One region of the Bacillus sp. C1 genome, then DNA from elsewhere that is predicted to be linked to it. Evidence: predicted binding sites of a transcription regulator. Region 1 holds the regulator's gene; the other holds the start of a gene.

Region 1 (4,982 bases):
GATATCTTCTAACATTGCTTTACGACGGTCACCAAATCCAGGAGCTTTAACAGCTACTACATTGAATGTACCACGAAGTTTGTTCACTACTAATGTAGCTAAAGCTTCGCCTTCTACATCTTCTGCAATGATAAGAAGTGGTTTACCTTGTTGTACCACTTGCTCTAACACAGGTAAGATTTCTTGAATGTTAGAAATCTTTTTGTCAGTGATTAAGATATATGGATTATCAAGAACTGCTTCCATTTTGTCAGAATCAGTAATCATGTAAGGAGATGCATATCCACGATCAAACTGCATACCTTCTACTACATCTAATTCTGTTGTGAATCCTTTAGATTCTTCTAATGTAATAACGCCGTCGTTACCAACGCGCTCCATTGCTTCAGCAATTAATTTACCTACTTCTTCGTCAGCAGCAGAAATAGCAGCTACTTGTGCGATAGAAGATTTACCTTCGATTGGTTTAGAAATCGTTTTTAATTCTTCTACTGCTGCAACAACAGCTTTTTCAATACCTTTACGAAGGCCCATTGGGTTTGCACCAGCTGTTACGTTTTTTAAACCTTCACGAATCATAGCTTGTGCTAATACAGTTGCAGTTGTTGTTCCGTCACCAGCTACGTCATTTGTTTTGCTAGCAACTTCTGCTACTAATTTTGCGCCCATGTTTTCGAATGCATCTTCTAATTCAATTTCTTTTGCGATTGTTACACCATCATTTGTAATAAGTGGTGAACCGAATTTTTTCTCAAGTACAACGTTACGACCTTTTGGTCCAAGCGTTACTTTTACTGCGTCTGCAAGAGTGTCGACACCGCGAAGCATCGAACGACGTGCTTCTTCACTAAATTTAATATCTTTTGCCATAATATTTGACCCCCTTGGATTTTTTAAATGTATATAATTAACCGATAACTGCTAAAATGTCACTTTCACGTAAAATCAAGTAGTCTGTACCTTCGTATTTCACTTCAGTACCTGCATATTTTGAGAAGATGATAAGATCGCCTGCTGCTACCTCTAAAGCAACACGCTCACCATTTTCAAGCACTCGACCAGTACCTACTGCAATAACTTTACCCTCTTGTGGTTTTTCTTTTGCAGTGTCTGGTAATACAATACCACTTGCTGTTTTTTCTTCTGCTTGAACAAGCTCAATTACAACGCGATCACCTAATGGCTTTAGCATGAACAATAACCTCCTCATTTTCCTATGTAAGTTTTCCTTATTAGCACTCAATCACCTTGAGTGCTAACACACTTATAATAATAAATAATCTAATTTTCTTTTGCAAGTAAAAAAATCATAATTTTTTCGCAAATTACTCTATAAGCTTTTCTATATAAGCATTCTTGTCTGTATTATTCAATTCTCATTTTTTCTAATTACAGCCTTTGCGATATGAATCTGCGTTTCTACTTATCGTATGTTACAATATGAAAGACACCCTAAGTTGTTTTCTCTATACATACAACTTTTTCCTGTCTGCTATTTCATTTTCAAATAAAAATTTACAAAAAAATCATAATATGCATTCACATGATGTATCTTCGGGTGGGTATTTACATGCTATCCTCCCCTATCCCATACACTAGAGTTAGAAAGGATGGTTAAACCGTTTGAAAAAACAATATTGGTGGATTATAGTTACATACATTCTGATGCAGTTATCAGGCATTGTTGGATTACCACTTCTTCTGAAAACTGGACTATATGATAACAGGGGGTTCACTAGAGAAGAAAAACTACAAATACTAACTGGACACTGGGCAATCATTAGCTTTTTCATCGCATTATGCATTGTACTTTTGCTCCTCAGAACAGACATTCGCGATCGGCACTTAAATACAAAACGTGCTACTATTCCTGCCACAATTGGCTGGATCTTTATTGGTTTCTTTTTAGCTCTCTTTTCTCAAACGATTGCAGGTACAATCGAAATGCACTTACTAGGCATAAAGCCAGGTTCTGAAAATACAGCACAGTTAATGGATATCGCAAGGACGACACCTTGGTTCCTGATTGTTATATCAATAATCGGTCCTATTTTAGAAGAGATTGTCTTTAGAAAAATCTTATTTGGTACACTTTATAAAAAATTCAACTTCTTTATCGCTGCAATTATTAGTTCCCTTGTGTTCGCAGCAATTCACTTTGATTTTACGCATCTACTGGTCTATACTGCCATGGGTCTTGTATTCGCCTTCTTATATGTGAAAACAAAGCGAATTATCGTTCCTATTATGGCTCATGTTGCAATGAATACATTAGTTGCAATCACTCAAGTAATAATAAGTAACGATCAAATACAAGAAATGATTAAAAAAGCAGAGCAAATGCAAGGATTTATCGGAGGATTTTAAAATATGAGGAACTCACCATTGTTCATGTCAGCACTGTATTTTCTTCTTGGATGTGTCTTTACACGTTATGCAATCACGAACGTTACAGATACAATCTGGAACTTTTGGACACTGCTGTTTGCTGTTATGGCGACAATTGACTTTAATTTGGCACTTCGACTTCTCTTAATAAAATTCACAAAGAAAAAGCCACAATAAAACGCAGAGGGATTCCTCTGCGTTTTATTGTGGATAATTTTTCAAAAAATAAACTAATGTTTGTAATTCTACAGCTAAATCAATATGATGAATTCTTATATTTTCCGAAACATTTAATCGTGCTGGTGTAAAATTTAAAATCCCATGTATATTTGTTTCGGCCAATCGATCTGCTACAGTTTGTGCAACAGTAGCAGGTACTGTTAATATTGCCACTTGTATATCATTTGTTAAACGCTCTTCTAATTCGTCTAAATGATATACAGGGATTCCTCCGATTTCTTTTCCAACTTTCTCTTCATTGACATCAAAAGCCATTTCAATCTTTGTATTATTATTTTTCGTGAAATTGTAATGTAAGAAAGCGGTCCCTAAATTACCTACTCCAATAAGCGCTACACGTGTTATATCATCTTGATCGAGCGTTTCCCGGAAAAATGATAGTAAATAATTCACATTATATCCATATCCCTTTTTCCCTAACGCTCCAAAATATGAGAAATCTCTTCGAATTGTTGCCGAATCTACTTTTACAGCCTCACTCAATTCTGCTGATGAAACACGTTGCTTACCAGAAAGCGATAAGTTTTGGATAAATCGATAGTATAGAGGCAATCTTTTGGCAGTGGCCTGTGGAATCTTCTGCTGATCCATGTAATCTCTCCTCTCTTCCTATCTTTGTTCATAGACTGAAAACAAATACAGAAGTTTAGCACTTATGACTTTCCTTGTATAATAGAGAAAAGACTTCTCTCTTTATTTTAAACTATACACTATTTTTAGTATGATTGAGAAATATAAACATGGCAAAGTTAAGAAATTAGTTGAGGTGAAAACATTGATTTTATTACAAGTGAACGGGCTTTCAAAATTATACGGTGCTGAAACAATTCTTGCAAACATTAAATTGGAAGTTCAAACAAAAGATCGCATTGCACTCGTTGGTCGAAATGGTGCTGGAAAATCTACATTATTAAAAATAATTGCCGGCGAATTATCCCACGATGGTGGAGAAATTATAAAACCGAAAGATGTTTCGATTGGGTATTTAGCCCAAAATACTGGTTTAGAAACTTCTTTAACAATTTGGGATGAAATGCTTACCGTCTTTACACATCTAGAGCAAATGGAAAAGAAACTTCGAAGGTTAGAACAGGAGATGGGTAAAGAAGAGAACTTTTCAAATGCTACTACATACGAAAGATTACTCGCTGATTATGATCAATTACAGTTAAACTACAAAGATCAGGGGGGGTATCAATATGAAGCTGATATTCGCTCCATTTTAAGTGGGCTTGGTTTTCCTATCGAAACACACCAAACAACAATTTCTACGTTAAGTGGTGGTCAGAAAACGAGACTTGCTCTTGGTAAACTACTATTAACTAAACCAGATTTACTCATTTTGGACGAGCCAACAAACCATTTAGATATCGATACACTAACATGGCTTGAACAATATTTACAAGGCTATCCTGGCGCTATTTTAATCGTCTCCCATGATCGCTACTTTTTAGATAAGCTTGTTACACAAGTATATGAAATTTCTAATAAAGAAAGTAGACGATATGTTGGAAATTATAGCAAATATTTAGATTTAAAAGCTGCATTATATGAACAAGAAATGAAACGTTATGAAAAACAACAAGAGGAAATTGCTAAGCTGGAAGACTTTGTTCAAAAGAACATCGCCCGTGCTTCTACAACAAAACGTGCTCAAAGCCGCCGTAAGCAATTAGACCGAATGGAATTACTAACTAGGCCCTTAGGTGACTCTAAATCTGCATCGTTCCACTTTGACATCGAAAAACAAAGCGGAAATGACGTATTACAGGTAAAGGATGTTTCAATTGGGTATGACAAAGAAGCAGTTATCGAGCATGTAAATATGCGTTTGACCCGAGGAGATAGTGTCGCACTAGTCGGTCCAAATGGTATTGGAAAATCTACATTATTAAAATCGATTGTGAATAAGTTGAAGCCGTTAAGGGGAGAAGTTTCTTTCGGTTCAAATGTATCCATTGGATACTATGATCAAGAACAGGCAAACTTAACATCATCTAAGCGTGTTTTAAACGAGCTATGGGACGATTATCCGTTAGAACCAGAAAAAGAAATTCGCACGATACTCGGTAACTTTTTATTTACAGGGGACGATGTATTAAAACCCGTATCTTCCCTAAGTGGTGGTCAAAAAGCACGATTAGCTCTGGCAAAATTGATGATGCAAAAATCTAATCTACTCATTCTCGATGAGCCAACAAACCATCTTGATTTAAATAGTAAAGAGATTTTAGAAAATGCCCTAATTGATTATCCAGGAACTCTTTTATTCGTTTCTCATGATCGCTACTTTATTAATCGTGTCACTACTACAGTTGTTGAGTTATCAACAGATGGCGCACAAGAATATTTAG
Region 2 (4,982 bases), on a different contig from region 1:
AGTACATTGTCTTCCGTAGGGACAATCATGACAAAATCAGCTTCGCGCACTTCCGTCCCACCGTTACCACCAATATAAAGTTGGAATCCATTTTCAACACAAACGACGCCAAAGTCTTTCGTTAATGCTTCCGCACAGTTACGTGGACAACCAGTAACACCCATTTTCATTTTGTGCGGTGTATCTACCATTTCTAACGACTGTTCAAGTAACATACCAAGACCTAATGAATCTTTTGTACCAAAACGGCAGAAGCGAGAGCCGACGCAGGATTTTACATTGCGAAGGGATTTTGAATAAGCATAACCTGAGGTCATGTCAAGATCAGCCCAAACTTTTGGTAAATCTTCTTTTTTAACGCCATATAAGCCGATTCGACTTGCACCTGTTATTTTTACGAGCGGTACATCGTATTTTTTCGCAACTTCGGCAATTGTCATTAAATCATCTGCAGTAGTAACACCGCCATACATACGAGGGATAACCGAAAATGTACCATCATGCTGAATATTACCGTTCATTCTTTCATTGACGAATCGGGATGCCTTATCATCTGCATATTCTTCTGGACTTGCCATACGTAAATAGTAATTTAGTGCAGGACGGCATTTTGAACAGCCATCTTCATGTGCGAAGCCAAGGACATTTCGTACTTCTTTTGGTGATTTTAAACCTTTCTTATGAATTGCTGTGACAACTTCATCACGTGATAAAGTTGTACATCCGCACATACCAACTGATTGTACAGATGCATCAAAGCTATCCCCGAGAGTACGAGATAAAATCTGCTCAACAATTGGACGACATTTCCCGCATGATCCCGCAGCTTTTGTACATCCTTTTACTTCTTCAAAAGTTGCTAAATCTTGCTCTAAAATGGCATGAACAATTGTCCCTTTTGTCACACCGTTACACCCGCAAACAGTGTCATCAGCACCCATGCTTGCAATATCAAGTCCACTTTCTTCACCAGCTTTGTGAAGTAGAGAGACTGGTGTGTACTCTTGTATATCTTCTCCCTTTTTCAACATACTAAAGAGCCGTGTGCCTTCAGTGGTGTCTCCGTATAAAACAATACCAACGACTTTATTGTCACGAATTAATACTTTTTTATAGGAACGTGTACACTCATTAAAGATTGAGATTGCTTTTGTTTTATCATCTTCATAAATTTGTCCGGCAGAGAATAAATCGCATCCTGCAACTTTAAGTTGTGTACCGACAAGACTCCCTGTATAGCCATCTGTTTGCGAGTTCGTTATATGTTTTGCTAGTATGGCACCTTGTTCGTATAAAGGGGCGACAAGACCATAAGCAATACCGTCATGTTCGGCACATTCACCAACTGCATAGATAGATTCATCGTCTGTTTGCATATAGTCATTTGTAACGATACCGCGATTTACAAGTAAATTAGCATCTTTAGCTAACTGTGTGTTTGGGCGTATCCCAACAGCCATTACAATTAAATCGCATTCTGCAACACTACCATCTTCAAATTGAATACCTTCAACACGGTCAGTGCCAAGAATTTTCACTGTTTTCTTTTCCATCAGAAACTTCATACCTTGTGCCTCTAAATCTTCACGCAGTAATGAAGCTGCTTTAGCATCAAGTTGTTGCTCCATTAAGTGTGGCATTAAATGAATGACATGTACGTCCATGCCAAGATCAATAAGTCCTCGTGCGGCTTCTAAACCAAGTAATCCACCGCCTATTACAACAGCTTTTTTATATTGCTTAGCAGCATCCATCATAAATTGTGTATCTTCAATTGTACGAAATCCTGTTACACCTGAAAGCTCTGAACCTTCAACAGGTAAGATAAAAGCACTAGACCCTGTTGCAACAATGAGCTTGTCGTACATAACAATACGGTTCTTTTCTGTAACAATGACGTGTTCCTCTCGATCAATATTTATGACTTTTTCATTTGTATACAATGTAATATCATTTTCTTCGTACCAACTGTATTCGTTCATAATGATATCTTGCATATTTGTTTTTCCTTGTAGGACGTGAGATAGCATAATACGATTGTAGTTTTGGTGAGGTTCATCGCCAAAAATGGTAATATCATAGAGGTTTGAATCTTGTTTTAAAATTTCTTCTATGCAGCGTATACCAGCCATACCATTCCCGATCATGACTAAACGTTTTTTCATATTCATTTCCCCTCTTAAATGTGAAATGTTTAACAAGCTTTCATACTCGTATTATAGAATATTTAGAAAATAGAGGGTGTGATGTTTATCACAGTTTTGGAGGGTTCACAAATTGTTAAAAATAGTATAAAATTTCATTCGAATTCTTACAAAAATGTAAGGGAAATGTAAGCGGAGTCACTGGCAGAATGGATTGTATCTCTTTAAAATAGTTAATAGAAAGATACACATATTGTGTAGAGGAGGTTACAACTTTGGGGCGGAAAAAAGTAAAAAAGCGAGTAATTACGATTGGAATTGTGATAGTAACTGCAATTCTACTGTTGTTACCAACACAGTTTGGTCCAGTAATTGATAAATATAATCCGTTTTACAAAACGAAAGAATACTATACGGTTGTAAATAGCATGGGCCAGCATATTGGTGATGATTGGTATGAATATGAGTTTGTTGCATACGATGAAAAAGGAAGAGAAAAGAAGATAAAGAAAACGGTAAAACATATGTTAAAACGAGATGAAGCAGTGAAAATTTTTGCAAAAGGACGTTATGGTGAGTCATTAGTTGAAATTGATCCTCAAAATATACCTGTGCAGGCGAGAAGTAAGCTTTTGGAGACTAGATAAAGTGAAATTTTAATCAGTGGGGTTTTTCTTCATCCCGGACGATTATTAGTCCTTACCAATCGGGCTATTACGGGCAGCCCGCAAATAGCAGGATGAAAAAAGTCACTACATGCTATAAAAATGAGCGCACTAGTAATGTGGTAGCCGACAGTGTTGTATAAATTAGAGCAACTAGGAGAATGGAAGGTAAGGGTAACTATTAAATGATAGTATAGAGGGTTTACGATTATGTTATTTATGGATTTTACTACAATATAAAAGAAAGCTTGAATATACAAATTTCTGTCTGAAATGATGCATATTTGAAAATCAACTAACGATTGAATAAGTCTCGTCTCTTTATGAGATGAGGCTATTTTTTAAACCTTACAACAATGTAAGGTTTTCGTAAGTTAATTCGATAGCTTGTTTGTCATATTTTTTGCATAATGAAGAGGATAAGAAATTAGGGAAGCACAAAGAAGGGAGAAAAATGGGATGCGAAAAGAAGAAGTAGTTAATTTTCAGGTGAAAGATTTCTGTAGCTACTTTATAGTAGCGGCCTTATGTATTGGATTTTTTGATATAATTACAAATTTAATTGTTAAATAATATAGATGAAAAAAACAAGAAGGTGATCCTTTCTTGTTTTTTATTACTCTTAATATGAGGGAGTATATTAAAAGAGATGTTTTACAATTCATTTTTCAGAAACTCAGTCTTAAGCATGATGCTAGGGTGAATAGTAGTTTGTTATGATTTAAGAGTAATAGAATGCAAGTGATTGTAAGAAAGGGCTGAAAGGGGACAAATTTCAGCAGAGAAAGAGGTAGAGGACGTGAAAAAGTTCTTTTTAGGATTTTTAGTTGTTCTTGGAATGTATATATATTTTCAAGGAAAGTCTGAAGGAATGATGAATCAAACAAATTATGTTAATTCAGAAGAAGCAAAACAAATGAAACAAATTATTACTGAAGAAGCGAAGAAAATAAATCTTCCAGAATGGATACCTCTTACAATTGCCGAGCACGAAAGTCGTTTGAATCCAAGAAGTGTTGGAGATAATGGCACTTCATTTGGACTTTTTCAATTACATCGGGGCGGTGGACTTGCTCCTGATCACTTAACGGATGAGCAGTTGAAAGACCCACGGACGAATGCTCAAATTGCTATGCCTTATTTAATGCAAGGATATAAAAGAGGTGTGGACAAAGGGCTGGCGGATTTTGAATTATTGAAATATGTAGCAAATACATCTGGATGGCCAGGTAATTTAGGGCCTGAGTGGACGGATAGTAACATGAAGTATAACGTTGGGTTAGAGGACGTGTATGCTCGAAATAAAGGGAAAATGAAAGAGTAGATGCGAAGCAACTACTCTTTCTAGGGCGTGGAGAAAGGGAAATACTACAAAATTATAAAAAGAAACATGGTAATTTGACACGGTGGGGTCGTATAAAGTGGTGAATGAAATTTTATCGACGATTTTTCAAATATATCAATCATTTCTCGCAATATATCGACGATTTTTTAAATATATCAGCGATTCGACAAAGGATATCGACTAACCAACAAAAAATGACAAAAAAACAGGAGCCACCTAGCTCCTGTTTCCTCTGTAAAAGCTTCATTTGTAAATAATTTCTCTGTTGCATACCTAAAAGAATGCTTCTCTTCTTGGAAGTGTAATTCGCCTACTGTAAAGTAATGAATATTTGGATATGATGTAAAGTGGCTTTTCATGTAAGAAAGTTCATCACTCTTCACTTTTTTGTATCACATATTGTTTCAGTTGTTCCTTTACATCTTCCAGTTTTGTAGAAACTTGGGGGACTTTATATCCGACATATAATGGTGAAACAACAAAACGAGGAACAACTTTACAAATAATTTTTTCCTGGAGATGGTAGAAGAATAAATTATAGCTACTACAACCTTTATGGAAGTCTGTTAGTATGTAACGTACGGTTTGCTGAATATAGTGTGCCATCATGTCGATTGATTTTATATCTTTAATAACAATGTTAAACTCAGTAAAACCGATAATTGGATGTGTAGAAATATTAAGTTCAATTTGTTCATCTCTTTGTACGATTACGCCATGAAAGTTTTTAGGCATTATGTTTTCCTTGTAGTCTACATATTTCATTCCGATAATTTGCATATGTGCATGGTGCAAACTTCCGCCTGAAAATGGGCCGTGATTTTTATA

The links. The regulator Rex, encoded in region 1, represses fermentation and respiration genes when NADH is low (regulators of the CRP and FNR family bind a similar motif). The targets are predictions, from matches to a motif close to TTGTGAAATATTTCACAA.
Region 2: a site for Rex is predicted at 2,184-2,201, ahead of nirB (nitrite reductase large subunit NirB). Genes of this name have one in related genera too.

The regions. Positions count from the first base shown of each region.
Region 1 is NZ_JBTMZT010000024.1:3,550-8,531, reverse strand. It holds gene groL (chaperonin GroEL) at 1-870, opposite strand, end outside; gene groES (co-chaperone GroES) at 908-1,192, opposite strand; gene ACX5JI_RS26115 (CPBP family intramembrane glutamic endopeptidase) at 1,624-2,367, shown strand; gene ACX5JI_RS26110 (YdiK family protein) at 2,371-2,565, shown strand; gene ACX5JI_RS26105 (redox-sensing transcriptional repressor Rex) at 2,590-3,219, opposite strand; gene ACX5JI_RS26100 (ABC-F family ATP-binding cassette domain-containing protein) at 3,404-4,982, shown strand, end outside.
Region 2 is NZ_JBTMZT010000014.1:53,644-58,625, forward strand. It holds gene nirB (nitrite reductase large subunit NirB) at 1-2,165, opposite strand, end outside; gene ACX5JI_RS23255 (YxeA family protein) at 2,420-2,791, shown strand; gene ACX5JI_RS23260 (transglycosylase SLT domain-containing protein) at 3,609-4,133, shown strand; gene ACX5JI_RS23265 (DUF4931 domain-containing protein) at 4,527-4,982, opposite strand, start outside.